4 regions of the Kosakonia radicincitans DSM 16656 genome follow, and region 2 is predicted to be linked to each of the others. Evidence: riboswitches for the same ligand, from Rfam matches in the RefSeq annotation. Region 2 holds a riboswitch; each other region holds the start of a gene.
The links. Region 2 has a riboswitch for fluoride ahead of Y71_RS12995 (DHHA2 domain-containing protein). Riboswitches for the same ligand answer to the same signal wherever they lie in the genome.

Region 1 (5,188 bases), 2.5 Mb from region 2:
CTTTATAACTCAAATATTATCAGTGAATTTTATCAGGCGGTTGTTGAGTGCCTGGCGATGGAGAAAGAAAAACTTCACTACATTGTATTTGGTCATTCCCCCTCAGCAATGCTTCATCAGTCAATTTCCTTCACTCGTTTTTTTCTTGAAAATTTAAAGAAAGTCAGAGCTATTGCTGAAAAAAATATTTATTTTTTTGATTCATCCGGAATGACACGCCTCCTGAAGATGATTATCCAGGAACTGAATGAGGATTATCTGAGGGGTATAGAAGAACATCTTAAACAGATGGACTTCAAAAGAGGCGTATTAATGAGTGCCAAGCTTGGTCCGGGAAGTCGTGGAGACGAGTATATTCTCAGAGAACCCAACTCGCCGGATAAGTGCTGGTTCAGGCGCATTTTCTCAAGGAGACCTGAACATTACTCGGTTCAAATAGCCCCTCGTGATGAAAATGGCTTCAGAGCACTTAGCGATTTACGGGATGAGGGACTGGTACTGGTTGCTAGTGCAATGGCGCAGTCTACAGAGCATTTACGGAATTTTTTCAAATCACTGCGTGCAGAGCTAGGATTTTATGTGTGCTGCATTAACCTTGCTGAAGAATTAAATAAACGCAATTTACCCCAGTGTTTCCCTGTTCCTGTATATAAACGAGAGCGTCGTCTGGTTTTTGAATCGTTGTATGATGTTTGTCTGGGGCTTACATCAGACAAGAATATCGTCGGCAATACATTAAAGACTGATAATAAAAACACATTCATTATTACCGGTGCAAATCAGGGCGGGAAGTCTACCTTTTTACGTAGTATTGGACTGGCACAGATAATGATGCAAAGCGGAATGTTTGTCGTGGCTGAGTATTTCTGTACCAATATTTGCGGTCAAATCTTTACTCACTATAAGTGTGAAGAGGATAGCTCTATGGTTAGTGGAAAACTGGATGAAGAGCTCCTGCGTATGCGCGATATCGTTGATCTTCTGGAACAAGACGATCTTGTCCTGTTCAATGAGTCGTTTTCAGCGACCAACAGCCGGGAAGGGGCTGATATTATCAGGGGGATTGTGATGGCGCTTGCAGAGAGCAGGGTAAAAATTTTTTTTGTTACCCATTGTTCAGAGTTTGCCTGCGCGTTTTATCAGGAATTCCATCCAGATACCGAATATCTGTGTGCTGAAAGACGAGACGATGGTGAAAGGACGTTCAGGATCGAGGAGGGAGCACCGATGGATACTAGCTTTGGTGAAGACTTATATCAGGCGGTTTTTACATCTGATGAGCTTGCATGATCCTCTGTTCCTGATAAAAACAGAACAGGGATGTGTTTTTAAAGCATTGCCATCATTAAATGGCCAGCCGCTTTCATCAGTAGTGAATCGATAGAATGGTGTTATTAATAAAAGAATTGCTGTTCTGACTAAATGCCTCGTCTTCAGAAGGAAAAGTGGAGAGCATTGTCATACCACCATACAATCCAGTGGTAACATAAAAACTCCACGCTGGGGCACGGTGGAACGGTCCGGCAACATATGGACACATACTAGTGATACGCAGATAATCATTGCTAATAATGAATTATAAATAAAACACTTAAACCCACAGAATATCGTAACTTACTCCAGTATATAGCGACCACTGATGGTTTTGTCTTCGCTCATTTCATAAAGGACTGGGACACCCGTAGGGATATGCAGATCCATTACATTATTTTCGTCTGTCTGCTCAAGGTACATTGTCAGAGCCCGAAGCATATTGGCATGGCCGATCAGTAATAATGTTTCTCCGCTGACGACGCGGGGAGCGATGACATGCTGCCAGTAAGGTATAACTCTTCGTAGTGCCATCTCAAGACTTTCACCTTTTGGGAGATCTGACAGAGCAATATGGTGATAGCGGGCTTCGCGATGGAGAAGTTGTGGGGCTGCCGCAAGCAAAGGCGGAATACCTCGGTAACTTTTTCGCCAGTGATACACCAGTTCCTCGCCCATTTGTTGTGCCGCTTCATCTTTCCTCATCCCTTGCAGGGCGCCATAATGACGTTCATTCAACCGCCAGGTTTTACTCACTGGCAGCCATAACAGGTTCAGTGTCTCCATTATCAACCAAAGTGAATGTATTGCCCGGTTGAGAACAGATGTACAGGCTGAATCTATCTGTATACCAGCCTGTTTTATGAGCCTGGCTGCATGTCGGGCTTCTTCTTCTCCTCTCCTGGTCAGCGTAACGTCTGTCCATCCTGTAAAACGATTTTGCTGATTCCATTCACTTTCGCCATGTCGGAGCAAAATTATTTTTCCCATGACCCAGAACCCGTTGTTGTTAATAGTACGTATCAATAAATTGCCAGGGTTTTCCTGGCATTCACGTTTAATAACCTTTTTTTTTCGATGTTCTGCTGAGAAAATGGCGGACCAGCAAATGGCTGCTACTCCCGATGAAAAGGGCAATAGCGATTGCCACGTAATCATCAGGAAGTGCGGAAAAAAATACATCTGAGATTAGGAAAACCAGACAAGTTGTCAGTATTCCGATGACCGTTGATAGTAAGAGTATTTTAGGATTCACAGAGGACCTCCTTATAGCCCCCAGATCGAAGGTATGGGGTAGGTACAGGACTGGCTTTTTTAAAGGCTGGCTTACCGATAAAGACTGCCGCCTCACCCATAGCGTTTTCAATACGCTCAACTGATTGTATTTTTCAATGCGCTCTCTGCCGCAGGGGGCACCAGTTTTTAGACGACTGTAACGAAGTCCGCAAACGAATGCGTCATTATTCAGGTCCGAAATTTCACGTAATGTGGTGATGGTTTCTTGATTCTTCGTTGTCGAGCAGGTGAATTTTCCTGGACGATAATGGGGGGCTGGTCCGCCGATGTGGTTAAGCGGGTCGGCCGAAGCTGGAACACTACAGACAGTGTAGCGCAGCCCAATAACATGAATGAAAAGAGAACATTTTGACAAGGGCGTTTTGTGGAATGAGAAGAAATTGTCTGAATTTCGCATAGAAACACCTGACATACATGCTTAAAAGGAAACAGCGATATTGTATATCAGGCGTCATCATCCAGTTTGAAAGTACTGGCGGTTGGGAAAGGTGGAGCACCATCACCTTATGGATTGAGCTTAAATGAGACTTTCTCTGAAATCAATATTTATTACGGCATGCCATATCAGCGATGTGTTACAACGGGAAACAGGCAGGTATTGTTAACTTGATATTCGCTCTCCCGCAGAACGAAAAAAAATTGGTGAATATCCTGATGAGTTATCCATTCGCGGACGAAAATCATCATTCACCTTTCGCCCCTGTCGGAGGTGGTGCAGCAGTGTCTGTTCCCGGATGTGGTCTGGCGTAACCAGCCCCGTGTGGAAAAACGCGTGAATCTGCGCTGGCACAAGGTACAGCGGAAGGAAGATAAACGCTGGTGCCATGAGGCCATGCTGCATCAGAGCCTGGTCGCGCGGGCTGATCTGAGTGTTCAGTCGCCGGAAACGGTGGGAGCATAGTATTCGCGCTGGTCGGACGAACTGGCATCGATGTTCTGGCAGTGGCGCAGGCGCTTTCCCTCGCTGGCGGAACTCAGGTGGCACCAGGACGCGGTGATCCACTTTGGGTGTGTTCTCCGCCCCCGGGACACGGTGGAGGAGTAGCCTGACGGCCCGCGTGCGGCTGACCGCTGGCGCGTGCCCTCCAAGCTGAACCAGCTTGGAGGGCATATGATACATATGGAACTGGCAGACATTGCCCGTCGCTGGTCGCTGCGCACCGAAAGCAGGGGCGGTCAGTGGGCAATGTTGCCTTTATCGAAGTCGGCGCGTTAAGGGAAAACGAACAGGCAGACGCATGGGGCTGCCGGCGGGGATTCAAAGCGGCCAGCGTGGTGGTGTAGGTGAAAGTGTCACGGGCAGATTTTCTGCGTGACCGGCTGAAACCCCACAGGGCAGTGGGGGGATGGGCGATTTTTGTTATTTTCTGTGTCTGGAGGATGTCATTACCATTGATGAACTTCCCGACCGCTGGGGGCTACTCTGGGTGAATGAAAGGAGGCGCATCACAGGGCCAACTCTATGTCTCGACAACATCAGAGTAGCAGTTTACCCGCCGTAAGGCAGGAGAAGAGGCTTTGCGTTGACACGAACAACTGGGAACAGATCACTGATGTAAATATTATCAGCGAGTATACTATGAATGAAAATGATCTTCATGTGGCTGCGTAACGCTATGGTTTATCGACAAGGTTATAGACTGGAAAAAAGCCCATTAGTTGCTCTGTATTTTGCTACAGAAAAAATTCAGATGAGCTAACTGATGCTGCTGCTTTCATGACTTGGGATGTTCCAGATAGTAAATTAGATGTAATGCAAAGTTCGAAATTTCTTGGAGTAATTCAAGTAGAGCGAAATTTTTGCTAAGAAGTGTATTATAAAAGCTGTCATTTTTATGGGGTGAATTATGAAAATTATATCGCTGACCCTTTTGATGTGGTTCTTTTAAAAAGATTGATGACTATCTTGAAAATGTAAATTTCTCTTAATTTATTATAATTTAAGGTTGGGCTAAAAATAAAATAAAAACTTTAATTTTTTTATTTAAAGATATTGGGTCTCAGTGTGTCTGAAATAAATTTTTTTGAAGCCTTTTCTTTAATCTTTGAAATTGTTCTAGGGCGAAATGGACTCCAACTGCAGCGGAAATTAAGATAATGTCGACATGTTTAATGAACATCAAGCTATAATAAAACAACTACCTATAAATCAATGAGTGAAAAATCAGGGGTGTATCGCTATTTTCAAAAGGGATTAATGATGAGGCTTATCCTGCGAACCTTTTTGATACAATATCGCAAATCGATGGGGTAAGCCTTTCAGATTTAAAGGGGAAATTCATGGTTATTAAAAATAGTTATTCCTAAAGAAAAAATTGATGAAGTTCGGGAGGATTGAATTTATATAGTTTGACTAAAGAATTTATTTATCCTGAGATAATGTATTTCACCGAGTACATGCAAGACAAAATAGTCTCAAGATATCGAATCCGAACGTAAACTGCTCCTTCATGATTTAATTTCGGAACATACTAACTTTGCTTTTTGCTGTTGTAACCTTGATAAAGGATCGCACTCTGATCTAACATGGCTCCGTTATACCGTTGCGTAAAGCAACATGCCAATGTCCCTGCAATCTGAG
Region 2 (5,188 bases):
CCAGTCGCCGCTGCTCCCGCACATCGGTTCCCCTGACGGCGTCGCAAATTTCTGTCTCCACGGCCTTAACGGCATCACGGACTCCTTTCCCGCCGAAACGCCCGGGATCACCATCGCGGCGTTCAGTTGCCTCTCTTGAGCCGGTACTGGCCCCGGACGGTACCGATGCACGTGCCATCTGACCATCTGAAGTAAAAGCGTCCACCTCAACCGTGGGATTACCGCGAGAGTCGAGAATTTCGCGGGCCGTGACTTTTTCAAGTAGAAAATTCATACAGTTCTCCTGTAGCTCAGTCGTGAATGTGTTTAATCAGAACGTCTACGTTCAGGTGGTTAACGTATTCAGCCGAACGGGACGTCAGTGCTCCCATAAAACGGTTCCGGTGGCCTGCAATCACCAGGTCCACACCGGTGTCGGTAATGCATTTCTGTACATCTTCAAAACGCCGCATGGTGACCAGCTCTCGCGCGTCAACGTGCTCCGCCACAGAGGACGTCAGCTCACTGAACAACGCCTTCGCCTGAACAACGTCTTTTGATACGGCATCGTCCATCAGGCCGTCCGATATGTAGTTCATCTCCCGATAGTCATTACAGATATGAGCAAGTGTGATGTTCATTTGCAGCAGGCGGGACAGAGTTGCCGCCAGTGCGAGCAGGGGGACGCCATCCTCTTTCCCCTGAACAAGAACAAGTGCATGTGTGTAGATTTTCATGGCTGTCTCCGGCTTTGATTGAGGAAGTGTTCCAGCCAGGGCAGAAGCTGTTTCTTCCGGCTGACCATGTCCGGCACGGAGCAGGGCGCCGCGTTGCCACTCTCCGGCCCGGCGAAATACAGTGTTGAAAAGTATTCACGGATATCAGTCACCATCAGCACGATAAGTCCGGCTCCGGTTGTCACCGCCATCTGCGCCATCGCATTTTGCAGTTCATCCAGTACGGGAGTGACCTGGCCTGGTGAACTCACCTCCAGTTGTGCGATACGCACATCCGTGCCGGCGAGCGAAAAGGTCTTAAGGTCTTTATGCAGAAGCTGTTCTGTGGACTGTCCGGTGATATCGGTTTTGGCTGCCAATAGCCCGCGGGCAAACGCCTTACGTTTTACTCCCGACAGAACGCAGAGTTCAGTGGCTGTACGGATATCGTCTTCCGTCGTGGTGGGTGAGCGCAGATTAACGGTGTCGCTGAGCAGCGCGCCAAGAAGCAGGATGGCGTGAGTCGGGGGCATTGTGCGGCGCATTTCTGCATCCATCAGCAGCCAGAGTACTGTTGCGCTGCTGCCTGCCGGTTTTATCCAGACCTCCGGCGGCAGTTGCGTGACCAGACCGCCAAGCCGGTGATGGTCGATAATCCCGATGATATTGCTCTGGAGGAGATCAGCAGGCCCCTGTGCCGGTTCGGTAAAATCGACCAGCCATACCGGTTCACCTTTCAGTGGAATATCAAGCAGGGGCGGCAGGGAGAGCCCGGCAGCTTCAAAAATATAGCGTGTCTCAGGATTCGCTTCACCGGGCCGCCAGGCACGGGCAGGACGATTACACCGGTTGAGCCAGCCCGCCGTCACGGCTGCGGTGCAGACAGCGTCGCTGTCAGGGTTAAGATGACCAAAAACATTAATCAAAGATGTATCCCCGTTAAGGGAAGTACACAGGCCGGAAGGATTTATCGACGGCCTGACATACCTCCTGAAAATCAAGAGTCATATCAGGCGTCATCAGCCCCGGACGGGGCGGTTGGGAAAGGTGGAACGCCATCACCTTGCAGGCAGTATAGGTCAGAAGAACAAAGCTGTCAGCCACCATTTCGGCTGGTTAATACTTAATTGCCACGGGTTCAACAGACGGCTCAAATGTCACGCTGGGCTGATTTCAGTGCATCCCTGCAATTGTCGGGCGCGGCGCCATGTAATGTCAGGCTGCCGCCCCGGCTGTTTGATGACTGGTGGCCGTGACATTGCTCTGCAAAAGCTGAGCGGCCTTCTCACGCTACCAGAGGCGAGTGTTCGACAATCTTACCCGACTCCAGCTTAATGAGCCGATCCGCCAGATGGAAATAGCGATCGTCATGAGTAATGGCGATCACGGTTTTCCCCTCCGCTTTCAGCATTGGCAGCAACTCGAGATAGAAAACGGCCTTAAACTCCGGATCCTGGTCGGCAGCCCATTCATCGAACAGATAGATCGGGCGGTTCTCCAGCCAGCTCTGCAACAGGGCCAGTCTTTTACGCTGCCCCTGAGAGAGTGCGACGGTAGAGAAGCGCCCGTTGTTAAAGCTGACTTTATGCTTAAGTTTGAGCAGGTTAAGAAGATGCTCAACCTGTGACTGCGTCCGATCGGTGACGAACACAACATCATCAAAGAGAAAGAAATCGCTGAAAATCACTGAAAAGTGCTGACGCCAGTGCTGGAGATCGTCTGCCGCGACAGGGTTGCCATTCAGCCATAGCTGGCCGCTGTCAGCGGGGAAGATCCCCACCAGCAAGTTTGCCAGCGTGGTTTTACCGCTACCGTTGCCGCCAACGATAAAGACACGCTCCCCGGGCGTAAAGGTCAGGCTCAACGGGCCGAGGGAAAAACGTTCCCCATCTTCACCCTGATACTGGTAGTGAATATTCTCCAGTGCCAGAGAGGTAAATGGTTCTGCCGCGTACGTTTTCGGGGAAATTTCCGGGCTTAATCCGGTGGTAAGTTGCTGGACCCGCTGCATTGCGATCCGGGCACCTGCGATGGCAGGCAGAGCAGAGAGGATGCCTTCCACCGGAACCACCATATACAGGAAGACCATGATATAGCCAGTCAACGTTCGGGTATCCAGTGCCAGCATGTCGCGCAGCCCGAAGAGTACGACTCCGATAAAGGCAAAAAACAGAATACTGCCCCAACTGCTGGCCAGACCGTACAGTGCGTACCCCCGGGTGCGCTCCCGGCATACGGCTTCAATGGTATGGGACAACTCACTGCCAACAAACTGCTGGCGGCGCATGGTATTGAGCCTGAACTCCCGTGCGCCATCGAACAATTTTTTACACTGCTGAATCAGCGTATCTTCCCGTTGACGCGACGTGCGCAACAGCCCCATTGCCGGGCCCTGAGCCGCACGATAGCCGAAACTTCCCAGCAGGATGGCAACGATAGCCAGCAACAGAACGCTCGGCGACAGGCTGCCAAGGTAGATGAGGCAGCCAGCGATCACTGCACCATAGATACAAAGGTTAGGCAGGCTAACAAAAAAGACTACCAGCGTATCGAGATCCTGCGTCAATGCCGATAACGCTTTCGCCATTCCGGCTTTTTCCAGCTGCAGCCAACTGGTTTCACTGATGTTCCGGACCAGTTGTTTACGCAGTCGGGCTTTCACCTTTTGGCCCAGCGACATAAATGTCGTTTGAGAGATAACCCGGCTGGCCAGCATCAGCAGGGTCAGCAGGGCGAAGTCGACACCGGGGCTGAACCAGGCGGCGGACAGAGGCTGGTTAAGGCTGTGGTTAATCATTGCCAGCAGCGTAGCATTACAAAAACCGCTGATCAGCCCAGCGATCGTGGCGAGGATAAGCCAGCCTCGAACCATCCTGAAGACCATTATCAATACCGACATCTGTATTCCTTTCACTTTATGCACATTCTTTATTCAGCCTGCCGGGATACTTTGCCCCGCAGCAGTGGCCATATCAGCAACGGGACACCAATCAGCGAGGCGACCAGCCCTACAGGCAACTGACGTGGATAGAGGCCATTGCGCCCAATCCAGTCAGCAAACGTCATGATGGTGGCGGCCAGCAGGGCTGCGGCATACAGCTGCGAGAGCGGCGTTTTGGCACCGAGCCTGCGCGCCAGATGTGGGCCCAACAGGCCAATGAACGATACCGGTCCCACCAGTAATGTCGCCAGTCCGGTCATTACGGCGGCCAGGCTCAATACAGCAACCCGCGCCAGCGGCAAAGAGACACCGAGCGAACCGGCAATACTGCCCATTGGCAACAGCAGCAGCCAGCGGCGAAATAGCGGAACCACGGCCAGTAATAGCAGCGTTGAGGCAAAGAGGATCTCTGCCAGCGGCGCGCTGATGTAGTAGGTGCTGCCGGTCATGAGCGGCAGCAACATGGCGCTTGCCGTGAGATTATTGAGCATCACCAGGCTGACGGTGGCCTGACACAAGGCATTCAGCGCCAGTCCATTGAGCAAGACTCGCTGCGGGTTAAACGCTCCGCGACGGCTATTCCACAGCGTCAGCAGCAGACTGAGCGTTGCCCCACTCAGGCTGCTCAGCAGCAGCCCGCCGCTGCTGGCGGGGAAAAGCACAACCCATGCCATGACGCCCATGGCGGCACCGCCTCCAATACCCAGTACCTCCGGGCTGGCCAACGGATTACCGCTGACCCGCTGCATCAGTACGCCAGCGCCAGCTAACAGTGCACCAGCGCTGAGCGCCGCCAGCAGTCTCGGCACCCGCAGCGGCAGCAGATGGGCGAGTTCGTCCGGGCTGGCCCAACTCCACTGCTGCAGGCCGTGGCCCGTATAGAGCGACACCACCACCGCCAGCAGGAAAAGGGTGCCGGACACCCAGAACAATGCGGCGCCGGCGGTTACTGGAGCCGCGGGTTCCGGCGCAGTTACTGGAGACGTTCCCGATCTGGAGAAGCGCGCCAGCAACATCAGCAGCGGGCCGCCCGTCACCGCCGTGAGCATACCGACGGGCAGTAGCTGGCCATTCGCCAGCGAGACCCGCGCGACACACTGATCGGTAAACCACAGCAACCCGGCCCCCATAAGTGCCGTATGTAGCAGCATCTGGCGTGATGTTCGCGCGCCGCCGAAGCGGGCCAGATGGGGCGCTGCCAGGCCGAGAAAGCCGATCACGCCAACAGCATTGATGGTGAAGGCGCTCATGACCAGCGCCAGCAGAACCGCCATACTCCGTATGCGCAGCGCTGAGGCGCCAAGGCTATTGACCATCGTTTCCGGCAGTTGCAGTAGCGTTAGCGGCCGGAGCATCAGAAGCAGAACGGCAAAAGCGGCGGTCAGGGGGAGCAAAAGATCGCGCAGCGGCTGGCTACTCTCAACCGCCAGCGAGCCACCGCCCCACATTAATACCTGCAGCAGAAAGCGATCGTTGATGATGGCGATAAGCAGGGTGAGCGCTCCGCACCACAGGTTAATCATCATCCCCGCCTGTACCATCACCAGAGGAG
Region 3 (5,188 bases), 2.5 Mb from region 2:
GATCGGTCAGTTGTACGCCATAGAGGCGAATATAAGGGGAATGCCGGCAGAGCAGCGGCTTGCTGAACGTCAGCAGAAAGCGAAACCGCTGTTGAAATCCCTGGAAAGCTGGCTGCGTGAAAAGATGAAAATCCTGTCGCGACACTCGGAGCTGACAAAAGCGTTCGCGTACGCACTTAACCAGTGGCCGGCACTGACGTACTATGCGGAAGATGGTTGGGCCGAAGCAGACAACAACATCGCTGAAAATGCCCTGCGGACGGTCAGCCTGGGTCGTAAAAACTTCCTGTTCTTCGGTTCTGACCATGGTGGTGAGCGGGGAGCACTGCTGTACAGCCTGATCGGAACGTGCAAACTGAACAGCGTGGATCCAGAAGGCTACCTCCGCTATGTGCTTGACGTCATCGCCGACTGGCCGGTCAACCGGGTCAGCGAACTGCTACCCTGGCGCATCACACCGCCAACTGAATAACACATCCCTGTCAATACGGCCCTCGGTGTACGCTTACATTTGCAGCAGGCGGGACAGAGTTGCCGCCAGTGCGAGCAAGGGGACGCCATCCTCTTTCCCCTGAACAAGAACAAGTGCATGTGTGTAGATTTTCATGGCTGTCTCCGGCTTTGATTGAGGAAGTGTTCCAGCCAGGGCAGAAGCTGTTTCTTCCGGCTGACCATGTCCGGCACGGAGCAGGGCGCCGCGTTGCCACTCTCCGGCCCGGCGAAATACAGTGTTGAAAAGTATTCACGGATATCAGTCACCATCAGCACGATAAGTCCGGCTCCGGTTGTCACCGCCATCTGCGCCATCGCATTTTGCAGTTCATCCAGTACGGGAGTGACCTGGCCTGGTGAACTCACCTCCAGTTGTGCGATACGCACATCCGTGCCGGCGAGCGAAAAGGTCTTAAGGTCTTTATGCAGAAGCTGTTCTGTGGACTGTCCGGTGATATCGGTTTTGGCTGCCAGTAGCCCGCGGGCAAACGCCTTACGTTTTACTCCCGACAGAACGCAGAGTTCAGTGGCTGTACGGATATCGTCTTCCGTCGTGGTGGGTGAGCGCAGATTAACGGTGTCGCTGAGCAGCGCGCCAAGAAGCAGGATGGCGTGAGTCGGGGGCATTGTGCGGCGCATTTCTGCATCCATCAGCAGCCAGAGTACTGTTGCGCTGCTGCCTGCCGGTTTTATCCAGACCTCCGGCGGCAGTTGCGTGACCAGACCGCCAAGCCGGTGATGGTCGATAATCCCGATGATATTGCTCTGGAGGAGATCAGCAGGCCCCTGTGCCGGTTCGGTAAAATCGACCAGCCATACCGGTTCACCTTTCAGTGGAATATCCAGCAGGGGCGGCAGGGAGAGCCCGGCAGCTTCAAAAATATAGCGTGTCTCAGGATTCGCTTCACCGGGCCGCCAGGCACGGGCAGGACGGTTACACCGGTTGAGCCAGCCCGCCGTCACGGCTGCGGTGCAGACAGCGTCGCTGTCAGGGTTAAGATGACCAAAAACATTAATCAAAGATGTATCCCCGTTAAGGGAAGTACACAGGCCGGAAGGATTTATCGACGGCCTGACATACCTCCTGAAAATCAAGAGTCATATCAGGCGTCATCAGCCCCGGACGGGGCGGTTGGGAAAGGTGGAACGCCATCACCTTTAGAGACATCATAGCTCAACGCCTCTGGAAAGTCAGCAGACAAAGGCTTTTTCCTGTGCCCATGAAGGTGTATGGCTGAGAAAGGTAAGGTGTACAGCATTTACCGGAATTTACTCGCATTACAACGGTGCAGATAAACGTTTGTGATAAAATTTTTTGCTTATCAATCATTTCAGGTGGGCGATGTCATGCAGGCAAGCCTGATAATGTCATCCACCAGGTGTTTTCACGGACAGATCCACGTTTTCCGCAGGAAAACAGCCTGGTCTAAACATTCTGAAAGGAGGTTGTATGCCACAGCCCATGCGCGCAAACAGAAAAAAACTTAACGGAGTTATCAGCGGGTTTATCAGTTCCCCGGCTGCGGGCGGTATTATACTCATCCTCGCGTCTGTAGCAGCCATCGTGATAGCTAACTCTCCCCTGCTTGAGGGATATGAATTACTGCTGAAATACAAAACTGCCGGGCTTTCCACGGAGCACTGGGTCAACGACGGCCTGATGGCCATCTTTTTTCTCTTTGTCGGTCTTGAGATTAAGCGGGAGCTTCTTGCCGGGCAACTGGCAACATGGAGCCAGCGTGCCCTGCCGGGTTTTGCGGCGCTGGGGGGCGTTGTCGTGCCGGCACTGATTTATGCCTGGTTTAATGCCGGTAATGCAGAGACGCTTCGCGGATGGGCTATCCCGGCCGCGACGGACATTGCGTTCGCGCTCGGCGTGCTGACTTTGCTGGGAAAGCGGGTTCCGGCATCACTGAAGATTTTTCTCTCTGCCCTTGCCATCCTTGATGACATGGGGGCCGTAGCGATAATTGCGATTTTTTATACCAGTCATATTTCACTCATGATGCTGGGCGGCGCTATGGTAACCGCACTGATGATGTTCATGATGAACAGGGCCGGCCTTAAACGATTGTTTCCCTACCTCGTTGCAGGCTGCCTGATGTGGTTTTTTATGCTGCAGTCGGGGGTTCATGCTACGGTGGCTGGTATTCTGGTGGCCCTTTTCATCCCGCTGAAAACAGACAGCACTTCCGGTTCACCGCTGGAGCGACTTGAACATGGTCTTGAGCCGTGGGTGGTTTTCCTTATTCTGCCGGTGTTTGGTTTCGCGAATGCAGGCGTATCGCTCACAGGCCTGACCGCAGAGGATCTTCTGTCACCCGTGCCAGTTGGTGTGGCCACGGGACTCTTCCTGGGTAAGCAGGTGGGCGTTTTTGGCCTTTCGCTGCTCGCTGTCGGTCTGGGGCTGGCCAAAAAACCGGAAAACAGCTCGTGGCTGCAGATATACGGCGTCTCTGTTCTGTGCGGAATTGGTTTTACCATGAGCCTTTTCATTGGCAACCTTGCATTTGCGGAAAGCCAGTTACTCATAGATGAAGTGAAAGTCGGCGTACTGGTGGGATCAGTTCTGTCTGCGTTGACTGGGGCGCTTATCATGTTGCTCCCGCGTCAGCGTTGAGATGTAACAAATGCTGAGTGTCGAGCTGTTATTAAAGCTTTCATTCTTCTTGAATATTTTCCATTCCACATAATGTATATTCAATGAATACGGGGAGATGACGTGCCATGCAAATGGCACGTCATCTCTTATTGACTCATTGACTCCGTAACCGCCTGCCAGGTTATAAATCCACCGCTCAGATTATATGTCCGGAAGCCGTGAGCCTGCAGAATACGGTATGCCACATGCCCGCGCAGGCCACTCTGACAACCGATAAAAATATCTTTATCTTCAGGTAATTTTTCAAGATTCTCCCGCAGGGAATCAAGAGGGATGGATAGCGCGTCAGGATATTCACCAAATTGTTTCAGTTCTGCAGGAGACCGAATATCAACTAAACAATAACTGCCCGGTTCCCGTTGTAACACATCGCTGACATGACTGATGACCGTATCTCCCTTGATGACATTTGCCGCCACCATTCCAGCCTGGTTAACGACGTCCCTTGCACTGTTAAAAGGAGGAGCATAGGTCAGCTCCAGATGCTCGAGATCGTTGACGGTAAGCCCCGCGCGCTGTGCGACAGCCAGGACATCGATGCGTTTATCAACCCCTTTTTTCCCTGACGCCTGGGCCCCGAGAATTTTACCGGTATCGGGGCTGAACAGCAGTTTCAGACTGATCATTGTTGCCCCCGGGTAGTAACTGGCATGATCAGCGGCATGGACGTAAACCTTCTCGTATCGGGTACCATGGGCTTTCAGCTGCTTTTCATTCGCCCCGACACTGCCAATACTCAGCGAAAATACCTTACAAATGGATGTCCCCTGACTGCCATGGTAAAAGCTGTGACGATCGAGCATATTGTCAGCAGCAATGCGTCCCTGGCGGTTGGCTGGCCCTGCCAGAGGAACATTAGCGGGTTCCTGAAAGACAAGGTCAGGTGTTTCAACTGCATCCCCCACGGCGTAGATGTCAGGGATACTTGTCTGCATACAGGCATTGACACTTATGCCTCCCCGTTTACCCACGGCGAGCCCGGCTCCTGTGGCAAGGCTGCTCTCAGGTTTTACCCCGATGGCGAGAATAACCATGTCGGTCTGCAGAAACCCACCGTCAGACAGTGCAACGCGGAATCCCGTCTCTGTCCGCAGTACCTCGGTGAGCGCCGTTCTGAGACGCAGATCAACGCCATGACTCCTGATTTCCTGATGCAGGGCCGATGCCATTTCAGGATCAACCGGAGCCATAACCTGTTCCCCCATCTCCAGCAGGGTCACACTGATCCCCCTTTCGCTCAGTGCCTCCATCACTTCGAGCCCGATAAATCCCCCCCCGACAAGCGTGGTGTGAGCGATTTTATGTTGCTCAATCCACGCCTGGATAGCATCCATGTCAGTAAGATTTCGAAGCGTAAAGACACCCTCTTCCTGTAGTCCGGGCAAGGGGGGGACAACCGGAGCGGCACCGGTACTGAGGAGCAGACGATCCCATTCTTCGGTATGGACCTCCCCGGAGGTCAGATTTTTAACCGTCACTGTCTTATTAACCGGGTCTACTGACGTCACTTCATGACGGATACGGACGTCTATGTTAAAACGGGATTTAAAATCCTCCGGAGTTTTCAGAATCAGCGACTGCCTTAACGGAATTTTTCCGCCTATATGATAAGGCAATCCACAGTTGGCGAAAGAGACATCGCTTCCCCGCTCAAACACAACAATACTGACATCCTCTGATAACCGACGAGCCCTGGCTGCAGCGGATGCGCCCCCGGCAACACCACCAACAATCACTATTTTCATTACATCCTCTCTGTTCACTCGGGGCAAAATATCTGCCAGATATAATTAGTTACCCGGTCCAGCTGGACGCTGCAGACCTGAAGAACACGGTGGCAAAATTATGCTACCATCATTATACTAAACTATATTATATAAAAATACATAATGTGAGAAATCAGCAATGCCCATGAATGAAGACACAAAACGTCAGACCGATATGAAAAATGCAGCCCTGGGGGCAGCAGATGTCTTACGGGGACTGGCCAACAGTGACCGGCTATTGTTGATGTGTCAGTTAAGCCAGGGGGAA
Region 4 (5,188 bases), 1.8 Mb from region 2:
ACGGTGATTCAGATAACCCACGGCTTTATGCTGGCGTAACGCCTGTAAATCAGCGGGATTGCCATACTGCGCGATGTACTGCGGGGAAGCCAGCACCACCCAGCTAAACTTCGCCAGTGAGCGTGCCACCAGCGTGGTGGAATCCTCCACTCTGCCGGTACGAATCACGCAGTCGTACCCTTCCTGGATCACATCCTCCACGTTATCGCTGGAGCACAGCGTCACCGCCAGTTGCGGGTAGCGGTGCAAAAATTCACCCAGCCGGGGCAGGATGCAGTGTCGCGCCAGCGATTGCGGCATGCCGATTTTCAGGCGACCTGCGGGCTGGCCGTGAGTGCCGGGGAAAGAGGACTCCAGCGCAGTGATATCATCCAGTATCCTTTTGCTCGCCTCGTAGTAGCGGCTTCCTTCCGCCGTCACGCTGAGTTTGCGTGTGGTGCGCTGTAAAAGCTGCAAGCCCAGCCCGTTTTCCAGCTCTTTAATTACCCGTGAGACGGTGGAGCGCGGCAGGCCGAGTGCTTCTGCAGTGCGGGCAAAACTGCGCGTTTCCACCACCTGCACATAGACGCGCATCGATTCCAGTTTATCCACTTTTCCCCCTCCGCTTTTTTTCGATTATCCCATTTTAACGAACAGTCTAACCTGAATTTTGTACCTTATCGAAATCACGCCTTCGCCGTAATCTTTTCGCAGTGCAGTAAAACTGCCATCTGATTGAATGAGGACGTGAAATGGCTATACAGAACGAAAACGTATTGGTGCTTGGGGCGGGACAACTCGGCGCGGCGGTGCTGAACATGCTGGTACCTGCCGTGACGCAGGCGCAGGGCACAGTTACGGTTGTGGTTTCGCCAGGCGCGTGGGATGAATGTGGCTATTTGCGATCGGCGGCACACCAAAAATGGGTGGATCGCGGTGCGAGATTTATCGCTGTCGATATTGCGACCAGCACGGTTGACTCGCTCATCCCGCTGCTGGCGCAGTTTGATACGGTGATCAATTGCATGGGCTTTGTCGCCGGAACGGGTACGCAGCTTAAAATCACCCGTGCAGTGCTGGCTGCAGGTATACGCCGCTATTTTCCATGGCAGTTTGGTGTGGATTACGACGTGGTGGGAAAAGGCAGCGGCCAGCCGGTGTGGGACGAGCAGTATGATGTCCGGGAACTGTTGCGGGCGCAAACCGGCACCGAATGGGTGATCGTGTCGACCGGTATGTTTACCAGTTTCCTGTTTGAACCAGCATTCGATGTGGTGAATCTGGAGCAAAAAACGATAAATGCGCTGGGCGGATGGGAGACGCGGGTGACGGTGACTTCGCCTGCCGATATTGGTCGGCTGACTACCACTATCTATCTGCATCAACCACGCATTATGAATGAGGTGGTACTGATTGCCGGGGAAACGCTCTCGTATGCCACGCTTGCGGATACCGTTGAAGCCGTAACAGGGCAGGCATTTAAAAGAGGCGTTTATACGCTGCCCGCGTTAACGGATGCATTGCGCCTGCAACCGGAGGATCAAATGTGCCGCTATCGCACCGCTTTCGCCCGCGGCGAAGGGGTCTGGTGGCCGATGGAGCAGACCTGGAACGCCCGGCATCAGATAGCGACGCAGGACGTTAAAGGCTGGTTGCAGGCACATCTGGCGTAAACAGGCTGAATCACCCGCAGGCATCAATGGTGCAGCATTTCGTCTACGATCTGCGCTTTGTTCAAATTGTACGGATAGAAGGTCGGCCAGTTATCCATCTCTTTCAGCAGCACTTGCTGGGATTCGTTGCCCATAAAAATATGGAAATGCAGCGACTGGCGCGGCGCAATAATGTGGTCGCTGAACTGCACAAATTTCGGTGCTTTTGACTGCGCGTCATTGCATTCAAACAGATAGCGCACGCCTTTCTTGCCGGAGGTGTAGGTCAGAATTTTATAACCGGCGTAGTCATAGCGGCAGCGGGTGACCGTTTTGCCGGTGTGAAACTCAATCACATTATTTTCAATGCCGATGGTATCGATGTTGGTCGCATAGCCTTTTTTGTAGTAAGTGCGGTACTCCTCCACCGTTTTGTCGCCGTGCTGCGCTTTTTTCTCCAGCACCGGATCGAGATCGCCATTCAGCAGATATGGGTTCAGCGATTGCCAGATCCCGTCCCAGTCGGACAGTGACCGATCCTTGACATCTTTATCGTCGATAATGCCTTCGCTGGCTTTGCGTTCCACCTCTGTCAGCGGCTTTCCGTGGTGATGATCGTGAGCCATGCTCTGTGTACTACCCAGTAATACGCCCATACCCAGAACAAAGGCGGATTTCTTCATGATCATACTGCGCTCCCTGATGATTTGTTATGTGATGAAATGTTATAATATAACAATATTAGAAATCATCAATGTGTGCAACATAGCTTCGGTTATAAAACATAGCATCATCTATATGTTGATGATAAATAAGTAATTTTTGCCTTTTTGTCGTTGCTGTGGCACCATTGCCGCTCTTTTCGCAGCGCAGTGTTTTTCCCCTCTGTTGAGGCGGTTTTAAAGGGTGAGCAATGAGTTTCTATGCAATGATTATTCTGGCCTTTGGGATGTCGATGGATTCCTTCGCTGCTGCCATTGGCAAGGGCGCGGTGTTACAACGTCCGCCCGTTCGCGAAGCGCTGAGAACAGGGTTGATCTTCGGCGTCATTGAGGCTATCACGCCGGTAATTGGCTGGGCTGCGGGGCTGGCCGCCAGCCAGTACATCATGCACTGGGATCACTGGATCGCCTTTGTGCTGCTGCTGGCGCTTGGCGCGCGGATGGTGAAAGAGGGGGTGAGCAAATCGCCTGACGAAAACGTTGAAGCCCCGCGCCGTCACGGTTTTTGGCTGCTGGTGACCACCGCCATTGCCACCAGTCTGGATGCGATGGCCGTGGGTGTCGGGTTGGCGTTTCTCAACGTGAATATCGTGGTGACTGCGCTGATGATTGGCCTTGCGACAACGATTATGGCGACTACGGGTATGCTGCTGGGGCGTTTTCTTGGCGCGGCGATCGGCAAATGGGCGGAAGTGCTCGGCGGCGTGGTGCTGATGGGTATCGGCAGTTTAATTCTGGTTGAGCACTTAGGCTTACTGTAACTTGCCTGCAGGGGCAAAATCATTAACAATGCGCCAGAAGGTGATGGCGTTCCACCTTACCCAACCGCTTCCTGGAGAAGCTGATGACGCCTGATATGACTCTTAAATGGAGGCATGTCGGGCGTTTTTCTTTTGTCCCTCCCGCATGCCTCAACGTGATGTATTGATGAGGAAAAACATGCTGAAGTCTTTATTTGCCGTCATTGTGGGTGGTTCCGCAGGCTGCGTTATCCGCTGGCTGCTCTCTCTACGTTTAAATGCGCTTTTTCCCAATCTGCCGCCGGGTACGCTGCTGGTTAACCTGCTGGGTGGCATGATCATTGGTGGCGCGCTGGCGTTCTTTACGCGCCAGCCGCATCTCGATCCCACCTGGCGATTGCTGATCACCACGGGCCTGTGCGGCGGCATGACAACTTTTTCAACCTTCTCGCTGGAGATTTTCGCGCAGTTGCAAACGGGAAATTATCTGTGGGCAATGACCTCCGTGCTGGTGCACGTACTGGGCTCGTTGCTGATGACGGCGCTGGGTTTTACGCTGATTAACGCACTGTATTGAGACTGTATGCAGGGGAAGGTAAATATCTTCCCCTCTCTTTAACCGTAAAAATACCAGGACTATTGGCAACATTTTTATTTTAATCTTGCGAAGATGTTTTTTCCTATTTTTTTAATGGCGCTATGAGTGAGTATTGACTAATGCCACTAAATAAGCAGAATTAGGAACATTGACGCAACGGACATGCACGATATAGCCCGTAATAATTATTAAGAATAAGCGCTTTAGCAATATCAGTTGGTGGAAAAATCTGATAGCAGAAAATATTATATTTTTGATTTTTTTGTTTTATTTGGCTTGCCGGGAAACGGTAAGCCAGAACGGTTCGCAGGCCAGGTTTTTCGCCATTTACATGTGAGTCTGGAGTGGTTGATGGGCAAAGAGCAAGAGAGTTACGGAATGCACGATTTTTTCAGAGGTGACACTTCTGGCCATGAAATGATTGAGCGCTATACGTATGTGAAAATTATTAATTTTGATGCGACTGACACGATTAATTTTGAGTTTTCGCCGTATCAAAAATATTTTATTTCAATTATGGCGAATCGCAAACCACCTGCCGAAAATAGCACTCAATAACTTCCATTACTGAATGTAAAAATAAATTTACTGGCAGTGCAGCGAACGCTCAATGTACTGCCCGTAATTGAATGAAAAACCCGAAAAAAGAACCCTCAGACACAGGAAATCCGCTCTGTGTCTGAAGGCATGCAAGTGCATCTTCGTTACTAACAATGAGCGTGCTAACAAATTGTAAAACGATGATCAGAATATCCCTGTAAAACAGGGATTTGTAATGAAAATAAAAGATCTTTGTGAATGAATATTTTCATCGTTAACACATTGAAATTATTGATAATCTGAACATATTTCATCCATTCTGACGTTTGAAACCCTGGTGTCGCATTTGCAGCCGCCCCTTGCGGGCGGCTTTTTTTTACCTGCTAAAACTTTTTATTGGTCGCAATGCGCATCATCAATGACTGCCTGCGCAGCTTGACGCTTAATCGCTTTTTTTCTCTACGTGCCCGAGCGGTTTTTCCGGGAAGCAGTAGTCGCGCACGCGGCGTTTTAACTCTGCAGCATCGGGAAAACCGCCTTCCTGCTTACGATCCCAGATGACTGTGCCATCGATATCAATCACAAAAATTCCGCCTGTGCCGGGGATCAGACGCACCGATCCGAGATCGGTACTGAACGTATGTAGCAGTTCTTGCGCCATCCAGCTGGCGCGCAGCATCCAGTTACACTGCGAGCAATAATGTAAAGTAATCGCCGGTTTGTTCATTTTCTCGTCCCTCCAAAAGGCGAATCAGACAGCAAAGTGTATGCAAAGTGCGGACACAAAGGTGAGAAATTTATGAATTCATTGCAAGTGATAATCATTATCATTACTATCTGAGCTCATAACATAACGATAACCTGCATTTTTGTCCTGACGTATTCTCGTTTCGTGGAACGACTGGAAGTAAGACGTGAGCCTGATACTAATAAATTCTAAGGCTTACAAAATATTAT

Region 1: linked by a shared signal. The riboswitch ahead of Y71_RS30540 (hypothetical protein) and the one ahead of Y71_RS12995 (DHHA2 domain-containing protein) in region 2 are both predicted to bind fluoride.
Region 3: linked by a shared signal. The riboswitch ahead of Y71_RS25085 (DHHA2 domain-containing protein) and the one ahead of Y71_RS12995 (DHHA2 domain-containing protein) in region 2 are both predicted to bind fluoride.
Region 4: linked by a shared signal. The riboswitch ahead of crcB (fluoride efflux transporter CrcB) and the one ahead of Y71_RS12995 (DHHA2 domain-containing protein) in region 2 are both predicted to bind fluoride.

What each region holds. Positions count from the first base shown of each region.
Region 1 is NZ_CP018016.1:5,206,867-5,212,054, reverse strand. Features, by position in the region: gene Y71_RS25040 (MutS-related protein) at 1-1,290, shown strand, start outside; gene Y71_RS25035 (2,3-bisphosphoglycerate-dependent phosphoglycerate mutase) at 1,615-2,301, opposite strand; gene Y71_RS30540 (hypothetical protein) at 2,369-3,004, opposite strand; fluoride riboswitch at 3,046-3,120, opposite strand; partial or broken gene Y71_RS31195 (plasmid SOS inhibition protein A) at 3,317-3,652, shown strand.
Region 2 is NZ_CP018016.1:2,683,110-2,688,297, forward strand. Features, by position in the region: gene eno (phosphopyruvate hydratase) at 1-274, opposite strand, end outside; gene Y71_RS12990 (adenine nucleotide alpha hydrolase family protein) at 291-716, opposite strand; gene Y71_RS12995 (DHHA2 domain-containing protein) at 713-1,621, opposite strand; fluoride riboswitch at 1,699-1,767, opposite strand; gene Y71_RS13000 (cyclic peptide export ABC transporter) at 1,981-3,594, opposite strand; gene fhuB (Fe(3+)-hydroxamate ABC transporter permease FhuB) at 3,624-5,188, opposite strand, start outside.
Region 3 is NZ_CP018016.1:5,218,915-5,224,102, forward strand. Features, by position in the region: gene tnpC (IS66 family transposase) at 1-472, shown strand, start outside; gene Y71_RS25085 (DHHA2 domain-containing protein) at 604-1,512, opposite strand; fluoride riboswitch at 1,590-1,658, opposite strand; gene nhaA (Na+/H+ antiporter NhaA) at 1,943-3,112, shown strand; gene Y71_RS25095 (FAD-dependent oxidoreductase) at 3,241-4,899, opposite strand; gene Y71_RS25100 (ArsR/SmtB family transcription factor) at 5,060-5,188, shown strand, end outside.
Region 4 is NZ_CP018016.1:4,449,521-4,454,708, reverse strand. Features, by position in the region: gene Y71_RS21425 (LysR family transcriptional regulator) at 1-591, opposite strand, end outside; gene Y71_RS21420 (aromatic alcohol reductase) at 732-1,652, shown strand; gene zinT (metal-binding protein ZinT) at 1,676-2,320, opposite strand; gene mntP (manganese efflux pump MntP) at 2,545-3,114, shown strand; fluoride riboswitch at 3,145-3,214, shown strand; gene crcB (fluoride efflux transporter CrcB) at 3,293-3,670, shown strand; gene Y71_RS21400 (hypothetical protein) at 3,911-4,249, shown strand; gene Y71_RS21395 (Rdx family protein) at 4,674-4,958, opposite strand; gene Y71_RS21390 (TonB-dependent receptor domain-containing protein) at 5,187-5,188, shown strand, end outside.